DNA from 3 places in the Hafnia alvei genome. Region 2 is predicted to be linked to each of the others. Evidence: predicted binding sites of a transcription regulator. Region 2 holds the regulator's gene; each other region holds the start of a gene.
The links. The regulator Fur, encoded in region 2, represses iron uptake genes when iron is present. The targets are predictions, from matches to a motif close to ATAATAATGAGAACNACTATCAA.

Region 1 (7,904 bases), 610 kb from region 2:
ATTTTTGGCAACTTTTTCTCTACGCTCGGCTTCACTCATTTGGGGAAAGCAAAGCTCTAAATTGCGTAGAGAAATTTTTACCCGGCGTTTCATAAACTTCATCGCAGTTCTGCCTAACCACGTTCCAAACTTATACAGCCATGGATAGGGCAGAAGGACTAAAATGTATAGCACTCCCAACCCCAACCAAGTTAACCAGTAACGTGGGTGCAGTAATTCGCGCTCGAATTTCGGGTAAACATGATTGTCAGCCATAACGGGGAAATCAGAACCTCGCTGAATGAATTGAGATCCTATTGTATACATAAATTACGTGGAGTTGCAGTCAACGAGCAGCCACAACTCGTGAGAAGGGTGTAATAGAAATAACGCTGGGTGTGATAATATCGCGCACAATCTTAGTCTTTTTTGGAGTCCGGGGATGAAAGTAACCCTACCTGATTTCCGTCATGCCAACGTACTTGTTGTGGGTGACGTAATGTTAGATCGCTACTGGTATGGACCTACCAGCCGTATTTCACCTGAAGCACCAGTACCGGTGGTAAAAGTGGATACCGTTGAGGAGCGTCCAGGCGGTGCGGCCAACGTGGCAATGAACATAGCGTCTCTCGGCGCGAATGCTCGTTTGGTGGGTTTAACCGGTATCGATGATGCAGCAAGAGCGCTAAGCGCTAAGCTGGGTGAAGTTAACGTTAAATGCGATTTCGTGTCCGTGCCGACGCATCCAACGATCACTAAATTACGTGTTTTATCGCGTAATCAGCAGCTGATTCGTCTCGACTTTGAAGAGGGTTTTAGCAGCATTGATCCTCAGCCAATCTTTGAAAGAATTCAGCACGCATTGCCAAAATTGGGCGCGTTAATTTTGTCCGATTATGCCAAAGGGGCATTAAATTCGGTTCAACAGATGATTCAACTAGCACGTGCGGCGAACGTTCCTGTACTGATCGATCCTAAAGGTACTGATTTTGAACGCTACCGAGGCGCCACGCTGTTAACACCAAATCTGTCTGAGTTCGAAGCCGTAGTTGGCCGTTGTAAAACCGATGAAGAATTGGTTGAACGTGGTTTGCAACTGATGCGTGAATTTGAGCTCACGGCGCTGTTGGTTACGCGTTCTGAACAGGGCATGACTTTGTTGCAGCACGACCAGCCGCCGTTGCATATGCCGACGCAGGCGCAAGAAGTGTATGACGTGACCGGTGCTGGCGATACGGTTATTGGCGTTCTGGCAACGGCAATTGCCGCGGGAACATCATTGGAAGAGGCTTGCTTCTTAGCCAATGCAGGCGCGGGTGTGGTGGTAGGTAAACTGGGGACTTCTACCGTTTCACCTATCGAGCTGGAAAATGCCATTCGTGGGCGCAGTGAAACTGGCTTTGGTGTGATGAGTCAGGAAGAGCTAAAAGCCGCCGTTGCTAATGCTCGTCAGCGTGGCGAAAAAGTCGTGATGACTAACGGTGTCTTTGACATCCTGCATGCGGGACATGTTTCTTATCTAGCTAACGCACGCAAACTGGGCGATCGACTGATCGTTGCGGTAAACAGCGATGCGTCAACCAAACGCTTGAAAGGCGAAGAGCGTCCGGTCAATGCGTTAGCACAGCGAATGATCGTCTTGGCCGCGCTGGAAGCCGTGGATTGGGTTATCTCATTTGAAGAAGATACGCCGCAGCGCATTATCTCTGAGGTATTGCCGGATCTGCTGGTTAAAGGCGGTGACTACAAACCTGAAGATATTGCGGGCGGAAAAGAAGTGATTGCTGCCGGTGGTGAAGTGCGTGTGCTGAACTTTGAAGATGGTTGTTCAACCACCAATATCATCAAAACGATCCGTCAGGGCCACGAATAATCCCCCGATGAACGTTAAGCGGAACACATTGTGAGCGGATTAAAGCAAGAGCTAGGACTGGCTCAGGGAATAGGGTTGTTATCCACATCGCTGTTAGGCACGGGCGTGTTTGCTGTGCCTGCATTAGCGGCGCTGGTGGCCGGCAATGATAGCCTGTGGGCATGGCCAATTCTCATTGTCCTCGTGTTTCCGATCGCGATTGGTTTTGCTGCACTTGGGCGTCACTTTCCAAGCGCGGGCGGTGCCGCTCATTTTGTTGGTATGGCATTTGGGCCGCATATGGCGCGAGTGACCGGTTGGCTGTTTCTTTCCGTTATCCCCGTTGGTTTACCTGCGGCACTGCAAATTGCGGCGGGGTTTTGGCAGGCCATGTTTGGCTGGCACGGCTGGGAGCTGCTGCTGGTGGAAATCGGCACGCTGATGGTGGTGTGGTTTCTGGGCACTCGCGGAGCGGGTTCCAGCGCGAACTTACAGACGCTGATCGCCGGACTGGTGGTGGCTTTGGTCGCGGCCATTTGGTGGCGTGGTGGAATATCGCCGGCGGAAATTCCATTCCCAGCCCCGTCAGACGTGAGCCCTCATAACCTCTTTTCCGCATTAGCCGTGATGTTTTGGTGCTTTGTTGGACTAGAAGCCTTTGCCCATTTGGCTTCTGAATTTAAAGATCCCGAACGTGATTTTCCTCGTGCATTGATGATCGGCTTGCTGCTGGCTGGCGTGGTGTACTGGGGTTGTACGGTTGCAGTCTTGCATTTCAATGCCTTTGGCGCGGAAAAAGCCGCCGCAGCATCGCTGCCGGGGATCGTGGTGCAGCTATTTGGGCAAAAGGCGCTGTGGGTCGCCTGCATTATTGGCTATCTGGCCTGTTTTGCCAGCCTCAATATTTACACTCAAAGCTTTGCTCGGCTGGTGTGGTCACAGGCGCAGCTGAAACCTCAAAGCCGTTTGGCGCAGCTTTCATCGCGTCAGGCACCGGTCAACGCGCTGAATGTTGTTCTTGGCTGCTGTTTACTGTGCGCGGTGGGCATTTATGCGCTAGGTGTGGCTTTGGATGAACTGATTATTTATGCCAACGGTATTTTTATCATGATCTATCTGCTGTGTATGCTGGCGGGTTGCCGTCTATTGAAAGGACGTTCACGTCTGATGGCGGCGATAGGCAGCGTATTGTGTTTGTTATTGCTCTACATGGTTGGCTGGAAAAGCATTTATGCGATTGTGATGCTAGCTGCATTATGGGCATTGTTGCCACGGCGCGCGGCGGAAAGCGGATTAAACTCCCATTAGCTATCCTTTCTAAGCAGCAATAAAGCAGCAATAAAAAACGGAAGCCTAGGCTTCCGTTTTTGCGTTCATGTTCGACTGGCTTATTCAGCGTCTTTTGTCGCCGGTGTTTCGCTTGCTGCCAGTTTTTCTTCTAGCGCAGCTAAGCGCTGTTCCATCATCGCTAGCTTCTCACGTGTGCGCAGCAAAACCTGCGTCTGAACGTCAAACTCTTCGCGATTCACTAAATCCATACGATTAAATTGTGCCTGTAGGATTTGGCGGATTTTTTTCTCGACATCATCCCCGAACTCGCGCAGTCCTTTTGGCATGGATTCATGCACCTGACGGGCAATCTGTTCAATTTTCTTCGGGTCAATCATGGCGTGTTCCTTGGTCGTTATGGTCATGCGTTAGGGCTTAAGAACCACTATCAGAACGAATGACGATGATATTGAGCTGATGCACAATAGCAGAGCTATAGCTGCATAGTGTAATGCGAGTTGGCAAACGGATAAACCTCTGTGATCGCTCTTGGATAATCTGGAATGACGATTGCCCAAACTAATCATTAGCGTTATAGTTGACCTGCTTATTCTCAGGGCGGGGTGGAAGTCCCCACCGGCGGTAAATTTATGCATAACGCATGTCTTTCACGGCAAGCGCATCATAAAAAGCCCGCGAGCGCTTACGCTGTAAGGCGTAAGGACAGCAGATCTGGTGTAATTCCAGAGCCGACGGTTAGAGTCCGGATGGGAGAGAGTAACGGTACCTGTTGGGTTTGTCCCACTCGCGTTATTAGGCGCGTTAGCCGTAGGCTTACGTTTGCCACTCCTCAAAGCTGCCCTGATTCTGGTAATCCATATAATTAATGAGGTTTTTTTACCATGAATCAGACTTTACTTTCCGATTTCGGTACTCCGATGGAACGTGTTGAACGTGCGCTAGCTGCATTGCGTGAAGGCCGTGGCGTTATGGTGCTTGACGATGAAAATCGTGAAAACGAAGGCGACATGATTTTCCCTGCTGAAACCATGACTGAAGAACAGATGGCTCTGACCATCCGTCACGGTAGCGGCATTGTTTGCCTGTGCATCACCGAAGAGCGTCGTTTGCAGTTAGATCTGCCGATGATGGTCAGCAACAACACGAGTCATTATGGCACAGCATTCACCGTGACCATTGAAGCCGCTGAAGGCGTGACGACCGGCGTTTCCGCCAAAGACCGTTTGACTACCGTGCGCGCCGCAAGCGCTGAAGGCGCTAAGCCTTCGGACCTGCATCGCCCTGGTCACGTGTTCCCACTGCGTGCTCAAAACGGCGGCGTTCTGACTCGTCGTGGTCATACTGAAGCAACTATCGATCTGGTGACTTTAGCCGGTTTCCGTTCTGCGGGCGTACTGTGTGAACTGACCAATGACGACGGCACCATGGCGCGTGCGCCAGAAGTGATTGTGTTTGCTAACAAACATAATATGCCAGTCGTGACCATCGATGATTTGGTGGCTTACCGTCAGTCTCAAGAAAAAATCGCGAGCTAATTTCGCTGAGCTCTGCACGAAAAAGGACAGCCTAGGCTGTCCTTTTTGCTATTTGGAGATGGGAGAGCCTTAACCGAGCGGGCTGCTTTGTAACAGCGTTAGGCTAAAGCCCATCACCGTCATACCACAAAGCACGCCATAGCTTGGGTTGTTCTGCGGATCAATCTCTTTGGCCAGCGGCATCAGTTCATCTACCGATAGCGCCACCATAATACCCGCCACCATAGCCATAATAGAAGCCATGAACACCGGAGAGATGGCTGGGCCCAGCAGGAAAAATGCCAGCAATCCACCTAAAATTTCGGCGAAGCCCGAAACGCTTGCCCACCATAGCGCTTTGATTTTTGAGCCCGTAGCGGCATAGACCGGCCCTGCAACCGCTAAGCCTTCTGGGATATTGTGAATGGCTACCGCGAGCGCAATGCCCATGCCTAATTCAAGGTCGGAGCTGGCGGTGACAAAGGTGGCAATGCCTTCTGGAAAGTTATGCAGGCTAATACCGAGCGTCAGCAGCATGGCTGTTCGGCGCAGGTTTCGTGTTTTACCTGCTTTAGGGGCATCCATCAGGTCATGTGCATGCTGGTGCGGCAACATTCTGTCCAACATGAAATAGCCCACCAGACCAATGATAAACATGCCATAGCCGAGCATCGGCGACATGCCTTTGGTACCCAGCGCGGCGGGTAACATTTCCATCAAAGAAATCAGCAGCATAATCCCTGCCGCAAAGCCAAGCGCAAAAGCTAAAACCCGGTTGGAGGGTTTCTGTCCGATAATGGCTAATAACGCGCCGACAAATGTGGCACCGCCGGCAAGCAAAGTCAGAATAAGTGGAACTGACATAGCGCCTCCTTGTTGATAATGATTCCTATTATTGTTTTAACCTATCATTAAGTAAATAGCGAATACAAAGTTATTACCAATGGCTCTAATAACTCAACCCCCTCGGCGTCTTATATTCAAATTTACTGACAATCATCATCATAGTTATCCGGCAGACGATCGAGATAAATCTGAGTAATGTATAACCATTCGGAGGCGATGCTCTCCGCCAGACTCAGAAAAGGATAATGTTATGACTACCTCTCGTATGCCTGCGCTATTTCTCGGTCACGGTAGCCCGATGAACGTGCTGGAAGAAAATGACTACACCACGGCTTGGCGCGAGTTAGGTAAAACGTTGCCGCGTCCGAAAGCGATTGTTGCTGTTTCTGCTCATTGGTACACCCGTGGCACGTTTGTCACGGCGATGGAGCAGCCGCGTACGATCCATGATTTTGGTGGATTCCCACAGGCACTGTTCGATACCCAATATCCAGCGCCGGGCTCGCCTGAGCTTGCCCGGCGAGTACAGGAATTACTGGCTCCAGAAATGGTGCATTTGGATACCAGCGAATGGGGTTTGGATCACGGTACGTGGGGCGTTTTGATAAAAATGTACCCAGATGCGGATATTCCGGTGATTCAATTGAGTATTGATGGTACTCAACCGGCTGCGTACCACTATGAATTAGGCAAGAAACTCGCGGCTTTGCGCGATGAAGGCGTGATGATTGTAGCGAGCGGAAACGTGGTACATAACCTGCGAATGGTTAAGTGGCAGGGCGAAGCGGAACCTTATCCGTGGGCATTTAGCTTTGATAATTTTGTGCGTGAGAATCTGGCATATAAAGGCGAAAACCATCCGCTGGTTAACTTTATGCAGCATGAAGGCGCTGAATTATCTAACCCGTCGCCGGAGCACTTCCTGCCGCTGTTATATGTACTGGGTGCATGGGACGGTGAAGAGCCTATTTCTGTGCCGGTGGACGGCATTGTTATGGCGTCGCTGAGTATGTTATCGGTAGTGGTGGGATAGTTCCCGCAACCGAAATTCCTCCCCTGCCAAGGGGAGGGTTACGATGGGGTCAGTATGTAGGGATTAGCTGCTGACCTTTTTCTTCAAAAATACCCACATCAGACCCAGCCAAAGCAGCCCGCTGATTAATCCATACAGATTAAAGATCCCACTTCCCTGCCAGAGATAAATACGTTTTGCGATTTCGATGCCCAAGGCATAAATACCAATGGTGGTCATACCGAGCGCGGCGGCAACGGTGCCTTTGCGCATATCGCTGGCAAACAGCGTGAGGCGATATAACCCTGCGTTAATCAGCCCTGTGCCGAAGGCGTATAGGCTTAAACCCGCAATGGTCCAAAGATAAGCGTGTGGGGTAAATAGTGTGCCGAAGGTGGCCAGTGCCAGACCTGTAATGATAGGCGGCGCACCGAGCCAGAGTGGTTTTTCAATCGACATCTTTCCTGCAATGCGTGCCAGCACAAGATTGCCCATGATGAGAGCCACAAAAATAGGCACTTGTAGCCAGCCATACGCCACTGGCGTAAGCCCTTCGCCATCGATCAGTATCACCGGTGAAATGGCGACCCATGCCAACAGCGGCAGAGCTGAAAAGCCGATTGATGCTGCCCCGCAGACAAAGCGCAGATTGCCGAATACCTGCCGATAGTCTGCCAACAGGGAGGTTAAGCGTAATTTTTCGCCCTGCGACTGCGCGGTTTCCGGCATCCCTTTCCATAGACCTAGCCATGCAATAAATGCCACTAAGGCAAAAACGGCAAACATGCTTTTCCACGGTGCAAATTGAATAAATGCAGCTCCGGCAAGTGGGCCAACCAATGGCGCTATCAAAGCCACGTTGGCCATTAATGCCATCAGCTTGATGCTGAGCGTTTGGTCGAAGGCTTCTTGCACGGCGGCATATCCAACGGCACCGATAAAACAGAGGCTGATGCCTTGGATAAAACGCATCAGAATAAATTGTTCAATGCTGTTGGTGAATAGCGTAGCGATACAGGCGGCGACAAACAGCATCACGCCGGTCAGCATCACTGGGCGGCGGCCAACGCGGTCAGATAGCGGCCCAAGCAGCCATTGCAGCATCATGCCACCGAATAAATACGCGGTTAATGAGGTTGGAACCCAGCTCACGTCGGCATTGAAATCACGCACCACATGGATCATGCCCGGTTGGATCATGTCGTGGGCGATGTAGGTTGCGAACTCGAATAGCACCAGCGCGAGAGGAAACAGCACGGCACGGCGAGTTAGCTTAGAAGCAGCAATATAGGATGACATGTCGGGTGATTACTCGGTTTATGTAAAGAGTTTGCCCCTGCATTCCCAGTGAAAAGGGAACGGCAGGGGCTATAGTCGCTCAAGTCTGATTTTCGGGGAGCGTAGGGTGTAT
Region 2 (7,904 bases):
ATGGCGCTGGGCGCTGCCACGGTGACCTGAGGTCCCGAATTTTACCGCATGCGACGTGTTACCCACTTCCGGCGTCAATACATAGTATTGAGAAACCAGTTGAGCCACGTTGATCAAATCGCTCTGCTGGGCAGGCTGCCCGGCACGGGGGTGATTTGCCATGGTCACTACTCCCTACGCTATTACGCTTGTATGGTTGAGTGCCTAATCGCGTTGCTAAGGCTTGCGATTAGGCAGTTCTTGAATTAGATGGTCCCACAGACCTTTTCAATCAGTTCAGCGGGGAACTGCATCGCCTGCATGATGTGTTCAATCATGCTGCGCTTGCGATCGGTGTTGGTATTGGTGATCACCCAGTAAGGCGTGCCCGCGACGTGTTTAGGCTTGGTATGCGTGCCGTTTTGCAACAGCGTTTGCTGGTCGCCGGCGAAATAGACACGCGTGCGACCATGCAAGGATTCCGTCGCAGCGGCAAATCCCTGATTATCAATAGAGTAAAGCGTTGAAAGTACCAGCATAAAGCGATTTACCGCTTTGTTCTGCTCTGCATATTCATCAGACAGCAGCAATTCACGCATGGTACGAACGCGGTCTACCGGACGGGCAGTTACCGGAGCAGCCACTGGCGCTGCGATAACGGTCGGTGTTACTGCCGGAGCAGCAGTCGCTTTATGTTCGGAGACTTTCAGCAGGCGGCGCAATATGTCAGAAGCACTCTCACCGATACTTTGCGTGTGGCTTGCAATGTAGCGGTACAGCTCCTCGTCGACTTCAATAGTTTTCATCATTATCCAATACAGGTTTACGACTTAATCAGCAGGATTATAAAGTCAAACGCCTCATGCGGATAGCGTAAACCCGATGCTCTGATCAATTCAGTGAGTTTTTTCCCAAACTTATGGAAAGAATACCCTTAAATTTTGCTGGATAACACTCGGTGACTAACAATCATGCTTAGTCGTGGTAACCTATTTGTTACAACATAAGATTCTTCGCACTCCGTTGCCGCATGTTTAGCACATGGATTCCGCGAATAGACACCACGAATAGACTTAACGATATGAAACTCAACTACCGCGAACATATTCCAACCCAGCAAGCCCAGTTTCCACCGGCATTACTGATCCACGGGTTATTCGGCAGCTTGGATAATCTAGGTATATTAGGACGAGACTTGCGCAGCGATCGACGTGTCATTCAGGTGGATATGCGCAATCATGGACACTCACCTCGCTCAGAGCGCATGGATTATGCCGCGATGGCCGAAGATTTACTGGCGCTGATTGACGATCTTTCTTTGCCTCAGTTGGATGTCATTGGGCATTCAATGGGCGGAAAAGCCGCCATGACGCTGGCCGCACTTGCCCCCGACCGTATTCGTCGCCTTGCCTTGCTGGATATTGCACCCGTTGATTATCAAGTTCGTCGTCACGATACGATTTTTACTGCTATTAATGCGGTAACGGCTGCGCAGGTGACGCGCCGCCAAGAGGCCGCTGAAATCATGCGCGGCTATATCCAAGAAGAAGGCGTGATACAGTTTTTGCTGAAGTCTTTTCAGGACGGCGAGTGGCTATTTAATGTGCCCGTGCTGTGGGATCAATACGAAAATATCGTGGGCTGGCAAGACGTGACGCCTTACCAAGGCCCCGCAATGTTTATCAAAGGCGGCTCATCGCCTTATATACAAGATATTCATCGCGCCGCCATCGCACGTCAGTTTCCTCATGCCAAAGCCCACGTGATTGCCGGTACTGGCCACTGGCTGCATGCGGAAAAGCCCGAATTGGTACTACGCACGCTGCACCGTTTTCTGGATAGCGATGAATAAGCTAAACGGCTTACTTTTGTTGTCTTCTCCCCCTCAGCATAACCACACTGTAGAAAAAATCACCGTTCATCAGTGAGGTAAGTAAGATTAAGGATTGTCGCGGCTGGGGGCGCTGGGGTATTATGGCGCGCTATTATTCTGGCAGGCAGTTTTGCTGTTCAAGGATAGTGCCGGTAAAGGGTGAATGGCCCTAGTATGTTAATCATGATCTGATTCGTTACGCAGATTCAAAATTCTCCTTGTAGTACCGCTACCTGATATGGCCAAAGAACAAACGGACCGCACGACTCTGGATCTGTTCGCAGATGAACGTCGTCCGGGTCGCCCGAAAACCAACCCGTTATCTCGGGATGAACAGCTAAGAATTAACAAACGCAACCAACTGCGCCGCGATAAAGTGAAAGGGCTGCGTCGCGTCGAGCTAAAAATTAACGAAGAAGCGGTTGAAATGCTGAATCGTTTGGCTCAAGAACAAAACATTAGCCGCAGTGAATTGATTGAACAAATTTTGCTCAATCAGATTTTAAAATCTTAACGCCACCAGCACACAATGACGACAAATCGATACGGTTTAAAGTGCTATAGTGCGTAAAGTACGTACTGGTCTTTCTAAAGATTCTAGTTTAATTATTTGATATAAAAGGTATAAACGCGACATGGCAATCGTAGGCATTTTCTTTGGCAGCGACACGGGCAACACGGAAAACATCGCTAAGATGATCCAAAAGCAACTCGGAAAAGACGTTGCTGAAGTTCATGACATTGCCAAAAGCAGCAAAGAAGACATCGAGGCATTCGATATTCTTCTGCTTGGCATCCCAACGTGGTATTACGGCGAAGCTCAGTGTGACTGGGATGATTTCTTCCCTTCTCTGGAAGAGATCGACTTCAACGGTAAACTGGTTGCTCTGTTCGGCTGCGGCGACCAAGAAGACTATGCAGAGTACTTCTGCGACGCAATGGGCACCATCCGTGACTTGATCGAGCCACGCGGCGCGACCATCGTCGGCCACTGGCCAACGGCGGGTTACCATTTTGAAGCGTCTAAAGCGCTGGTTGATGACAAAACCTTCGTCGGTTTGGCTATTGACGAAGATCGCCAGCCTGAACTCACCGCAACGCGTGTTGATGCGTGGGTGAAACAAATCTCCGAAGAGATGAGCTTGGCTGAACTGGCTGGCTAATATGAAATTGTGCCCGCTGACTGCATAAGCCAGCGGGTATTTCAACGATTGGCAAAAGCAATTTGCAACATCTATGTAACTCATTTTTCCCGCTCTAGCACCCGCCACCAGCAGAGTTACATATTTGTCAGTGTGTTACGTTTTATTTCCACCCTGTACTTCCGTCCAAGTTGTTAACACACTGCGGTTTCCATTTACCGCCATCAGCTTTATAATGAATCTCAATTATATTTTCAGTTCGGTGACAATTCAGGCAACGCTGGCAGCAAATGCAGACTATCCTAAACGTCTTCGAACTAAGTAACGGGACAGAATCCGAATGACAGATAACAACACTGCTTTAAAGAAGGCTGGACTTAAAGTCACGCTTCCGCGTCTTAAGATTCTGGAAGTTCTGCAAGATCCAACTTGCCACCACGTCAGCGCAGAAGATCTGTATAAGAAGCTGATCGATATGGGTGAAGAAATCGGCTTAGCCACCGTTTACCGTGTACTGAACCAGTTCGACGACGCTGGAATTGTAACTCGTCACAATTTTGAAGGCGGAAAATCCGTATTTGAGCTGACTCAGCAGCATCACCACGATCATCTGATCTGCTTAGACTGCGGTAAAGTGATTGAGTTTAGTGATGACTCCATTGAAAAACGTCAGCACGAAATTGCTAAAAAATACGGTATCCAGCTGACCAACCACAGCCTGTATCTTTATGGTCACTGCGCTGCGGGTGATTGCCGCGAAGACGAAAGTCTGCACGATGGCAGAGAGTAAGAATACGCGAGTGTAATGAGGCGACCTGAGGGTCGCTTTTTTTATTTCCTGAAATCCGCAATATTCGTTTTCTCACCAAATAATAGACAAAAAAAGCCCCTCAGGCTGGGGGCTAAATAACTCAGTCACTCATATGGCTTCGGCAAAAACCATGACAACAATAATGATGATGATGAAACGGTATTAAAAATCACTGCGCTAATACTTTATTGCGGTATTGCCCGCCCCACAGGAACAGACAATACCTCGCTTACCGACCTCGATATCAAACCTTTACCGGCTCTACGCGGCTATAGCGTTTGCCGTCAGGACTCACTGACCGAATTTGAACGTCGCCAGAAACGGTCGGCTGGGCTTTAGCATCATAACGCTGCCACTGCTTGCCACCGTCTACCGAGTATTCAATCCCCAGACCTGGTAGCGCAATGTTGGCTTCCAGTTTCCCGCCCACAACTTTTGCTCCAGGAACCGGCAGGCGATATTCCACACCGGCTTTATCCATTTTCGCCAGCTCACGCTGCCCCATCAGGTTTGCAAAACGCTGCCAATCACTCAGCAGAGATTTTTTGTCTACCAGATTGGTTTCTCCGCCTTTATATTCGCGGCCCGCTTTGTAGTCTTGCTCCCAGCCCGCGCGATGCCATCCGCGTTCCGCTACCGTCATCACGCGAGGATAGATTTTATACTCCATCATTTCGTCGGTGCGCGTGGTTTCACTCCACAGCTGCGCTGAGAGTCCATAAACACCCGGCCATGGCTTATCGCTTTTCGCGGTAAAGAAGTTGCCGTCACGGTCTACGGAAGTTTCCGCATTCTGTGGCATGTTGTCTGGCGCGAAGCTGAAGATTTTACGCTCATCGTTAAAGCGAGTGCCCCAGTAGTAGCCATTTTCCTGTGGATTCACCTCATACGGGAAGTCCATGTAGACGTAGTCTGGGTTAGAAACCGTCACTTCGTAGCCTTTGTTCGCCCAGTCGTTGACAGTATCAAAACCGCCCCAATAGAGCGTATCCCAGAAGTTAACACCTACACGTTTGGTGGCAAATGCCTTCGCATCTTTGGCATCCTTCAGGCCATCCTGCCACGCCTGCATTTTTTCAATGCCGTGCTTATTGACGATCTGGCTGACTTCAATCGCAAAGTGGCTTGGCAGATGTTCCATATCTTCCACTTTGCCGCTCTTAATTAGGGTCTGACAAACCTGAGACTGCGCCCATGGTTTATCTTCTTTGCTCTGATCGATAATGCCTTTACCCGGCTCAATCTTGCCATTTTTATCCTGATAACCCGGCCCTAAGCGGATGTTTTTAGCTTCATCACCGCCAAAGTGCCACGTGGTTAACGGCTGCCCCGCTTCTTTGTGCATCTGCGCCACTTCGCCAATCACTTTATCGACAAAGCGCTTAGAGGAATCTAAGCATGGGTTCAAATAGCTCTTACGATCGTAGAACTGCACAGACGTGGTGTTTGACGTATCCGTTGGATCAACTAAACGGAATTCATTCGCCCCCTTTTCGTCACCGGCGGCTTTCAATTTGTCATAACGCGCTTCCATCGAAACCACGGCTGCACGGGCATGTGCAGGCATATCGATTTCAGGAATCACTTCAATCTGACGCGCCTGAGCATATTTAACGATATCGATATATTCGGCGCGAGTTAGATGGCCAGTGCCATTGTTGTTAGCATCAGGCCCCGAACCTAGCTGCGGCAGCAGGCACTCTTTTTCGCTCAGATCGTGGCAGCGTTTTGAGCCCACGTCGATAAGCTCTGGCAGACCGGGGATCTCAATGCGCCAGCCTTCATCATCGGTCAGATGGAAGTGGAATTTATTCATCTTGTACGCCGCCATCTGGTCTAGCAGACGGTGTACCGCTTCTTTGGAATGGAAGTTACGCCCGATGTCCAAGAAGATGCCACGGTATTGGAAACGCGGCGCGTCTTTCGCATCTAAGGTTGCAATCTTCATGCTGCCATCGCTTGGCACCAGCGAAAGAATGGACTGTAAGCCGTAGAATACGCCAGCCTGATCGTAACCAATAACTTCTGCGCCCTTCGGCCCGATCTTCAGCTCGTAAGCCCCCGGCACCGCTAAATCGCCTTTGAAGTGATTAACCGCAATCGCCGTTTTGATTGGATAGCCTTTGGCATCGCTTTTCACACCTAACAGCGCGAAACGCTGCTGCGCGGCTTCTGCCGTGGCGCTGTTCAGAACGGTAAGATCGAGCGCTACGCCTTTGCTGAGGTCAACGTCCTGCTGATGGATTCTCACTTCCATCGGCGTTGGCATAATTTGACCACGCAGACTCTGCGCTGGCAGCTCTTTCACATCAGCGTTTTTGTCGAAGCGAGTTTCAGGCACCATCAGAACGTTTTTATCGTCTTTGGTACGCTTCCACAGATCGCCCGCAAACGGCGTCACAAACTGGCGCAGATCTTCCGTATCGGTGCTGGCAATCACCTTAGGTTTAGCATCCTGAGAAGTGACGTACCAACGCGGCATAATGTCACTTTCAAACAACTGCCAGTATTCACCAATCAGAGGAATTTCCACCGATTGGCCGGCGGTAAATCCTTTAAACTTATCGGTTGGTTCAATCTTATGCAGATCACCGGTCACAAAGGTAATTTTGAACTGATCGCTTTTCACGTCCAGAACCTGACGTGGATTGTGGAAATAGATCGCCCAATCGTTGCCTTTAATATCGCTATCGCTGGTTAGCGTAATAACGGATTGGTTGCACGATGCCCAGTCAGCGCCCAGCGCGGCACAATCTACGCCGTTCTCAGCCGCACGGTTGTCGGTGACTTTCACGTTAACTTTTAACTGACTCAGTTGGTCAACGATTTGCTGATCTGCCTGACCTGCTGCGGAAAAACCGAGCATGCCCAGTGCAGAAACGGCAACGGCCAACGTGTTCAATTTAAATTTGCTCATCCTAAAGCCCCGTCCTTAATCAGTTATTGTTGCTGCGAATTTCCTGCCAAACTTTGCCACAGGCCTGCTGGTAGTTATCTCCAGCTCCGGTTTTAGCTGCCTGAATACAATTTTGGTAATCAAATACGCGCACGCTTTCCTTTTCGGCAAAGGCCTGATGCGGCTTACTTTGTTTCAACACTTCTAGCACTGACTGACAGGCTGAGATTTTATCTGGATTGCCTTCAGCGGTATTAATGCAGTTGCTATAGGCTTGCTTTAATTTTGCATCTTCTTGAGGTGCAGTAGATTGCTGTACACAGGCACTTAACCCAACAACGGCAGCGACAACCAATAGAATTTTTTTCATTTTTTGATCTCGTCAAAGTGACTCGGCATGTTTAGCAAAACACGCCGAGTCTTTGGCTTAGAAAATGGTGAACGGTGCGATAACGATGAACTTAACATCACGTTCGTCTTGGAACATGTTGCCGTAACCGCCCTCCCAGCTTGGGTTGTCTGAATGGTTGTCGTACTGAGTGAAGTGCAGTTTGAACAGCGTACCTTTCGCGCGGCCGTCCTGAATGGTGTACATCGCATCCAGACTGTAGGCGCTTTCTTTCACGCGCTGGCTTTGATCGTACTGAGGAGCGGTGCTTGGTTTAGCATCCCATGCGTAAACATAAGAACCACCGATGGCGAAGCCCGGCATATCCCACTTGCTCAGGTCGTACATCACGCCGCCGAAAATGGCTTTTTCGCCGTTGGCGTTAAAGTCAGAACGGTTATCCCACCAAATATCCAAACGTCCGTTTGAAGATGCGTAGGTTGGAGTCATACGCTGTAAGAAGTAGCCTTGATTACCTTCAGCTTTGACGTAAGTACCTTCCAAGCGGAAGTCGAACTGCCCCACTTTGTAGCCCAGAGTCAGCGCTTGTAACCATGCGGTACCGTCGTAAAGATCGTTCACGCCGCCGTCATGTACGCGGTCGCGCGTGCCATAGAATTGGTAGCTGGTTGTCATCGGGTTACCCGCGACATCAAACTTGTAGGAACCTTTAGCAAAGTATTGATCGACATAACCTTCAGCCTGACCAAAGGCCGCTTCCAGTATGAAATCATTTTTGAAATCATACTTGGCGCCTAATGAGTGCAGATAAGAAACGCCGGTTTTTTTGTCGTTTTGATAGAAACCATCAACTT
Region 3 (7,904 bases), 600 kb from region 2:
ACGCGCTCAACTTTGGTATTAAATCGTAGGTTGCTCAGGCGCTCTGTCGCCCAACGGCAATACTGGTTGTACTCTTTACGCATTAAAAAGAAGCTTTCGCGAATATAAAACGAGTACAGACGTCCCTGCTGTTTGATGTAGTTCAGAAAACTCAGTGGGTGCGTTGGATCGGCCAGCGTCACCAGATCGGCCATAAACGGCGTTTGCAGATGAGCGCTTTCCAGCATCATGCCTGGGTGCCAATCAAAGCCAGAATTTTGGTCGAGAAATAGCGCGTTTACCTGCGACAGCGGCTGAGTGAGGCATGCTAACCCAAGATTAAATGGCCCAATACCAATGGCGATAAAATCATAAGGTTGCGTGGCGGCCTGCTGCTGAGAGGATAAGGAGAACTGGGTCATAGATCTTACCTTAGATTATTACGAGTAGTACAAATTCGATGCTCAGCATTTATCCAGATGTCTAGATTGCGGATACGGGCTGTGGATCTGGCGTTAAATCGCCAATGAAATCATGTAAAAGGTATTTTTATTAAGGGATGCCGAAACGATCGGCATCCCTATTTTTTAGAGGTACTTAGAAGGAATATTTCACACCAACAACCACGGAGCGTTCTGCGCCGAACCAGCAGTTATTGCTGTCGTAGCAGCTTGCGACGTAGCGTTTGTCAGTGATGTTATTCACCGCCATTTTCAGGGTGGCGTTATCCAGCGCAGGCGCTAGGTTACCCAACTCATATGACGCGGCCATGTCATACAGCGTAACGGCTGGCAACTGCTCGGTATTACTCTGGTTAGCTTCCATACGACCGATGTAACGGATACCCGCACCGACGGTGAGTCCGCGCAGGAAAGTATCGTCAATGGTGTAGTTAGCCCATGCGCTGGCGTTGTCTTTAGCCGTTTGTACCGGACGGTTGCCGATCAATGCCTTGTTAGCATCTTCGGTAATTTTCACGTCGGTATAAGCGTAGTTGGCCGTCAACAGCAGGTTTTCCAGCGGGGAAGTGCGCAGTTCAAACTCATAGCCTTTCGACTCGATTTCGCCACTTTGGTACTTCTCGTATGGATCAACGCCGTTCGGGTTAGAGGTCAGCGCGTTCTCTTTTTTGATATCAAACACAGCGGCCGTGAAGATGGTGTTCTGGCTTGGCGTGGCAAATTTCACCCCACCTTCCCACATCTTGCTGGTTTCTGGTTTGTAAGAGCCACCGCTTTTGTTACGCCCGGCTAGAGGCTCAAAGCCCTCTGAGTAAGCAACATACGGGGAGATACCGTTTTCAAAGTGATACATCGCGCCATAGCGCTGGGTGTATTTGCTTTGAGAGAAGGTTTCATCCGTATTGGCACCGTATTGCAGGCCGTAGGTGCGCTTCTCGTACTGGTCATAACGACCACCGGCCAAGATGGTCAGTTTGTCGAGATCGATAGAGTCCTGCCAGTAGTAGCCGTTCTGGTGCATGGAATAGCGCACGTTGGTGGCCAGCGACGGGTCCCAGGCAATATTGCCGCGGTTAATCTCATGATTATTGCGATCGAAGATATCGATGCTTGGTGCAACGGCGTCTTGATATTCGGTTTTGTTGTTCTGCCACTGGTAATCGAAGCCCAGCAACACATTGTGACGCAGGAACGCGGTATCAAACTTGCCTGCAATTTGGTTATCAATATTGAAGGAGTCCATACTCTCATCGGTCATGTACATGCGGCGGCCGAGAGTGCGACCATCGGCTTCGAGACCGGTGCTGTAGGTGTTTTCCTGATAAGCCGTGATGTGCATAAAGCGGGCTTTTTGCGTGAAAGACCACTCATCGCTGAAGCGGTGATCGAACTGGTAGCCGACAGATTCTTGTTTGCGCTTATAAGATTCCCAATTGTGATCGCCCAGATAAACGTCAGTTGGTAGCTTACCGTAAGGAGAATACTTGAAGGTGCCTTCGCCCGGTAGAGAAGTATAAACGCCAGCATTAGGATCGTTCTGGAAGAAAGCTTGTACCAGCAGGCTATTGTTATCGTCGATATCCCAACGCAGAGAAGGCGCTAACAGATAACGTTCATTTTTGGAGCCTTCGGCCTGCCCATCAACGGCACCCGCTACGCCAACAAAGCGGTAACTGACGTCGCTGTCACCAATTTGACCAGTAGAGTCGATTTTGCCTTCACGGCGGTTATCGCTGCCGGTATCAAATTCTACGTCGGTATTTTGGTTTTTCTGTGGTTTCTTGCTGATCATATTGACGATACCGCCGGGTGAGGCGTTACCGTATAAAACCGATGCCGGACCTTTCATGACTTCGATACGATCGAGCATGTAGGTATCAACTTGGCCTTGAATGTTCCATTCGTTGTAAGGCAGTTGCAAGCCATCGAGATAGTTTTCGCTGTTTTTGAATCCGCGAATGGTGAATTCATCAAAGCGGGTGATAGCTCCACCACGGTTTTCGGTGGTTACGCCAGACACATAGCGCAGCGCTTCGTTCAGTGAGCTGATGCCGCGCTCGTCGAGCTCTTGGCCTTCAACGGTGTTGATGGTCTGTGGGGTATCTTGTGCGGTCAGATCTGATTTTGTACCGGTATTTTCGTAGCTTCCCAATGGAGGAAGGCTTGATTTGGCACTGACAATGATTTTGTCTTCATTGTCCGTTGCTGCGGTGTTTGTTGCTGTATCCGCAAGGGCGCTCAAAGGGAAGACCAAACAACCGATTGGCAACACCGCTTTTAACGAAGAGTTAAGAAACGCTTTGTATTTCATCTAATTATCCCTGCTTGAAAAAGCACGAAGATCTAAAAATTAATTATGAGCAATCTGGCCATCGCCGGATGTTAACCAGTCAATGGCATCGCTTTATTAAATGCGATACAGAATGATAATTATTCTCGTTATCTTTGGTAGCTTTTATTCGGTCTAAGGCGGGAAAACTATTTTTCTTTGTGATCTTCGTCACGAATTAATAAAGGTTATTTAAGAATAACCATAAATAACTCAATGAAATTAATCGAGCTAAGGTTATTAGCAGGGGGTGAGTTAATTCTATTTATTTATAAGACAATCTAACCCACCGAGAGGTGGGTTAGTGATGAAGCGATCTTATTGAATGATGCCTACTGGCTGCTCAGCTTTTGGGTCTGCGCCATAACGGTTCGCGCCCGTGGTTCCTGCTCTACAGAGATAGACTAGTAGAATGATTGGTCCAACTAAAGGAATGAAGCTAACGAAGTAAAACCAGCCAGAATGCTCGGTGTCATGCAATCTTCTGGCTGTGAGCGCCATACTAGGGATGACAACCGCAAGTACATACAAGATCAGGATAACGTTTATGATAGCGCTGCCTGATATGAGCGCTAGAGCAAATATGATCCCACACACGATGCCGTTGATAAGGCCAAATAACCAATATTCTTTGCGGCGGGCTCGACCATTAAAGTTAGCGTAATCTTTTAATACCTTGATATACCAATTCATTGAAAACATATCCTTTGTTTTTAAGTCGCATAAGGATACGTAATGAAGGGGAAATTCTTCTGACGCCGATCAAGAAAGCTATTACTTGATTTAGTAGTAATAGATAAGAATGTTTTAAGTTGACTCCGCTTTTCTAGCCCAGCGTGAGCGGGCAATCACCGCACTCTTTCATCTTGGGCAGCTTATAGCGCTGGCAGCAGGTACGGCGTTGGATAGTGCCGTTACGCATCAGAACGGTGCGATAGAGTGGGTTATCTTGGCCATCGGGGAAAGAGGCAGAGAAAAAGAGAGCCTGTTCAAGCTGTGAGAAAAGTGCATCACCCAGCAGGGGTCGTAATTCCCCTAAATACCAATGCATCACATAACCAATATTGCTCCACATCAGCTTAGTGTTCAAAACACCTTGGCGAGCAATGGCGTTTACCGCTGGAATGAGATGACGCTCAACCAAAGATACCATGCGTTGCAGCGGAGTGCTGTTACGTGCATCTCCCGCCATTAACTGCGGATAATAGATAAATGCCTCAGGGCGTCCACTTTCATGAAAACGAACTTTGAACTGCCGAATATGTGGATCGAGAGGTGCTGATTGCTCAAGTAGCAACAGCATCATCGGCGGCACCAATAAACCAAAATACCATTGCGCCCAGAGTGATTCTAACGGTTTGGCTTCCGGCGTTTTATCGGGGTATTCAGCGTAGTGTTCTTGCTGATAGCTTGCCATCAGTTTGGCGTAGGTTTCTGCGGTTGACCACTGTATAGCCGACAAATCGTTGCTAGCAGCAGATTCATCGATCAGGAATGTAGTAAGAAAATGAGGGTAGTGCTGGCTAAAAAGCGCAGTCAGTTCTTCCGCTTCTGGCGGAAAAGCAGGAAAGACGGCTGGAAAGTAGGCATTAAACTCAGTCAGCGCAGTTATCTTCACCACAACACCCTAGATAGTAAATACCAAAACGCAATAATACTGATAACTATTATCAATCGCAAGATGGTGGTTGAACTAAATGTGTCATGGCGTCAATGACGGTGAAATTGAAAATTTGAGGTGATGAAAAACGAAGTGCAGGATGTGAATGCATTCGATGCCTCAAAATAGGCGGGCAGGAAAAATAAGGGTTACGATACGGGACTATATTTTTTTAAATAATTTATGCTTTAATCTATCTATTGGTGGTGGATAATTCGTACCTAGCTAGATAGAGAGTATTTTTCTATCTAGCAGATTATAAAAAGAAATTAGGTTTCTTTTTGCAGTAAAACTCTATTGCGGCCTTTCTGTTTTGATATGTACAGCGCCTGATCGGCACGCGTTATGGCATTTTCCAAATTATTGCCGTACATCTCCGAAAGCCCCGCTGAAATTGTTACCACGTTGCTTCCATTTGGCTGATATTCATTGATTAACGCCAATTGTTCTACATGTAAACGAATATGCTCGCATATTTGTATCGCGAGGCTTTCAGAGGCGTCGCGTAAAATAAGTAAAAACTCTTCACCGCCATACCGAATGGCTAAATCTCTGGTACGAACGGCTTCTTTGATAATTTGAGCAATACTTTTAAGCGCTATATCACCGTATTGATGACCGTAGTGATCGTTATAGAGTTTAAAAAAATCAATATCCAACATGACGACAAAATGTTTGTGCTCGAGGTCACAATCGCTGCCCATATGCTGGAATTGAAACTCTAAACCACGGCGGTTAAGCAGCGTGGTAAGGGGATCAATCATGCTGAGATCGCTAAAGCGAGCTCTATCTTGTTCTAGTTGAGTGACCAGTCGACGGGTAAATGCCTCACGCCGGCGCGTCATTGCGTGGTGTAATGACAGTGCGATAATCGGTAATGTTAGAACGAATAAAATGCGCGTCATATTGTGGAAATCTTCCAGCACAATAACGGTTATTGCTACGGGAACGGCATTTAGACAGAACGCTAATAAGTTGTCAGAAAGCGTGACGGCGGCAATAAAAAATATGCTGAACAGATTGATCAATAAAAATTCATGGCTGTTGGCGTCAACATGTTGATATTTAGCCGCTATATGAAACGACCATAGCAATCCTAGCAATAGAGATGCAACGTTGAGCTTCAGCAAATATTTGTCGCGATGCCATATCAATGAGATGGCTGAAAATAGGCAAAAGGCAAAAACGCCAATCCCCGCAAACGTATACGGAGGATCTGTTTGTAATGGATTGAGCAGCGCATAAAACGATGTAGCACCATTTAACAGGATAAATAGCAGGAATGTCATATGACTTTTGCTATTTAATAGGTCGTCGTAGTTTTTTGCGTTCATTAAATAAGGCTCGTGACTGTCAATATCGCTCAAATAAAAATATAAAATGGCAGTAATATGTTAGTTCTTAGACAAGAATTTTCTTAGGGATGTCTGATGTGGCGATAAAACTAACAGCTTTGATCTAAGATGTCATGTGCTTGTAATCAATGTGGGTTACATCGACTTTTTTTGCGTGAAAATCATACTGCCCCTTCACTGAATCCTGCCGCTTTTATGCTTTTACACATACATAATTCATGGATGAAACGATCTATGTCTCAGTATATGATATTGGGAATTATTATCATTTAAGGTGAAGGTTATGCTGATTGCTGCGATGGTGCTTCTGGTGGTGTGGGGGATAAGCTTGTGGGTTTGTAAATCTCTTAGCGGAATTTGGGGGATAAGCTTGCCAACGTTAGTTTTGCCTATGCTGATTGTTTCCAATCTGAATTTATCTTTTTTAAAAGGCATGATGGTGCTGGCTATGTTAGTCACGCTGGCGATGTTGTTTAACCCACGTTTGCGAAACTATGTGCTGCTTCCATCTGGACTCGCTCTGGCCGGAGGATTAGCGACAATTTCATTAAATTACAATTATTTTGGGATTTGATATTGATGGATACGAGCGATATTAAATATAAAGGGAGTGTTAAGAAGTAAAAAAACGAAGGGATTTTAATTGGATTAGAGAGAGAAATAACAATCTGTTGGTGCGAAGAGAGGGACTTGAACCCTCACGTCCGTAAGAACACTAACACCTGAAGCTAGCGCGTCTACCAATTCCGCCACCTTCGCACATCAGATTACTTTTCTGTACTGCTGTTTGACAATTGTTTGACAATTGTTTGGCAATTGTCTGACTATGCTCACCAGCTTGGTGCGAAGAGAGGGACTTGAACCCTCACGTCCGTAAGAACACTAACACCTGAAGCTAGCGCGTCTACCAATTCCGCCACCTTCGCAAGATGCTGTGAAGCATAAATCATCGTGGTTATTTGGTGCGAAGAGAGGGACTTGAACCCTCACGTCCGTAAGGACACTAACACCTGAAGCTAGCGCGTCTACCAATTCCGCCACCTTCGCATACCGTTTATGTCGCTTTGCAGCAACACAACCACGGAGGCGAATTCTAGAGATTTTCGCGGTTACGTCAACACTTATTTCCCCATCAATGCCTGTTTGATGCGTGTTTGCTGAAAATGTGGGCATTTATTTTGTAAATCACGATAGGGCAATGAATTATCGTGATCAATAACACGGCATACAGAAAAGCAGGTGGGGCGCTGGTAAACTGAGGCTTACCAGCTAAAAGCAGAAATTAACGTTTTTTCTTGGCCATCGCAGCACGGCCTAAGCGCGCTGAATACACTTTGAAACGACCAGTCTGTGCCAGCACTTCGTGCGCGCCAAAAACATCGTCCAACAGCTGTGGATAAGGCAGGAAGGCGTTGGCAACAATGCGCAATTCACCACCAATTTGCAGCTGTTTAGCCGCGCCGCGGATCAGCGTTTCTGCGGCGGTTAAGCTGGTTTGCATGCCGTCATGGAACGGTGGATTCGAAATGATCATGTCAAAGCGGCCGGTAATGTCGGAATAGACGTTACTGGCAATGACTTCGCCCTGAATATCATTAGCAGCAAGCGTTGCACGGCTAGATTCAAGCGCAGCAGCGCTGACATCGCTCAGCGTTAGCTTAATTTTTGGCGACATTTTTGCCATTGCGGCAGACAGAACGCCTGCACCGCAGCCAACGTCTAGAACTTTGCCTTTCATGTGTGGCTCAAGCGATGACAGCAGCAGATGGCTGCCGACATCCAGTCCGTCGCGGCTAAACACACCCGGCAAGGTGGCGATAGTTAGGCTGCCTGTCTGATAGCTTTCCCACCAGTCTTCTAGGTTGAAATCACTCTGTTTTTCTAAGCGTCCGTGATACAAACCACAGCGGCGTGCGCTGTCGATTTTATTCAGCGGGCCAAACGCCTCGATGACACCTTCGGCGCTACGCACGCCTGCGCGGTTTTCACCGACGATAAACAATTCGGTGCCAACCGGCAGCAAGGAAAACAGGTTTTGCAGCTGGAACTGCGCTTCTTGTTTGCTCTTTGGCCAGTAATAAATCAGGGTGTCGCAATCGGCAACCAGCTCTGCATCGGCT

Region 1: zupT (zinc transporter ZupT) is a predicted target of Fur. The motif match lies at 5,512-5,534, and genes of this name have one in related genera.
Region 3: AB3Y96_RS03450 (TonB-dependent siderophore receptor) is a predicted target of Fur. The motif match lies at 2,864-2,886, and genes of this name have one in related genera.

Annotation. Positions count from the first base shown of each region.
Region 1 covers NZ_OZ061315.1:697,568-705,471, forward strand. Annotated here, with positions in the region: gene AB3Y96_RS03395 (Kdo(2)-lipid IV(A) acyltransferase) at 1-255, opposite strand, end outside; gene hldE (bifunctional D-glycero-beta-D-manno-heptose-7-phosphate kinase/D-glycero-beta-D-manno-heptose 1-phosphate adenylyltransferase HldE) at 422-1,852, shown strand; gene yjeH (L-methionine/branched-chain amino acid transporter) at 1,883-3,139, shown strand; gene AB3Y96_RS03410 (ubiquinone biosynthesis accessory factor UbiK) at 3,220-3,498, opposite strand; FMN riboswitch at 3,706-3,883, shown strand; gene ribB (3,4-dihydroxy-2-butanone-4-phosphate synthase) at 4,003-4,656, shown strand; gene zupT (zinc transporter ZupT) at 4,726-5,499, opposite strand; gene ygiD (4,5-DOPA dioxygenase extradiol) at 5,732-6,514, shown strand; gene AB3Y96_RS03430 (MFS transporter) at 6,578-7,792, opposite strand.
Region 2 covers NZ_OZ061315.1:1,311,686-1,319,589, reverse strand. Annotated here, with positions in the region: gene pgm (phosphoglucomutase (alpha-D-glucose-1,6-bisphosphate-dependent)) at 1-162, opposite strand, end outside; gene seqA (replication initiation negative regulator SeqA) at 246-785, opposite strand; gene ybfF (esterase) at 1,061-1,831, shown strand; gene ybfE (LexA regulated protein) at 2,091-2,366, shown strand; gene fldA (flavodoxin FldA) at 2,488-3,015, shown strand; gene fur (ferric iron uptake transcriptional regulator) at 3,335-3,784, shown strand; gene AB3Y96_RS06235 (beta-N-acetylhexosaminidase) at 4,050-6,722, opposite strand; gene chiQ (ChiQ/YbfN family lipoprotein) at 6,742-7,071, opposite strand; gene AB3Y96_RS06225 (chitoporin ChiP) at 7,129-7,904, opposite strand, start outside.
Region 3 covers NZ_OZ061315.1:708,906-716,809, forward strand. Annotated here, with positions in the region: gene AB3Y96_RS03445 (lysine N(6)-hydroxylase/L-ornithine N(5)-oxygenase family protein) at 1-401, opposite strand, end outside; gene AB3Y96_RS03450 (TonB-dependent siderophore receptor) at 577-2,751, opposite strand; gene AB3Y96_RS03455 (DUF805 domain-containing protein) at 3,088-3,462, opposite strand; gene fhuF (siderophore-iron reductase FhuF) at 3,596-4,387, opposite strand; gene AB3Y96_RS03465 (GGDEF domain-containing protein) at 4,699-5,763, opposite strand; gene AB3Y96_RS03470 (DUF1435 family protein) at 6,068-6,358, shown strand; tRNA gene AB3Y96_RS03475 (tRNA-Leu) at 6,457-6,543, opposite strand; tRNA gene AB3Y96_RS03480 (tRNA-Leu) at 6,624-6,710, opposite strand; tRNA gene AB3Y96_RS03485 (tRNA-Leu) at 6,745-6,831, opposite strand; gene rsmC (16S rRNA (guanine(1207)-N(2))-methyltransferase RsmC) at 7,067-7,904, opposite strand, start outside.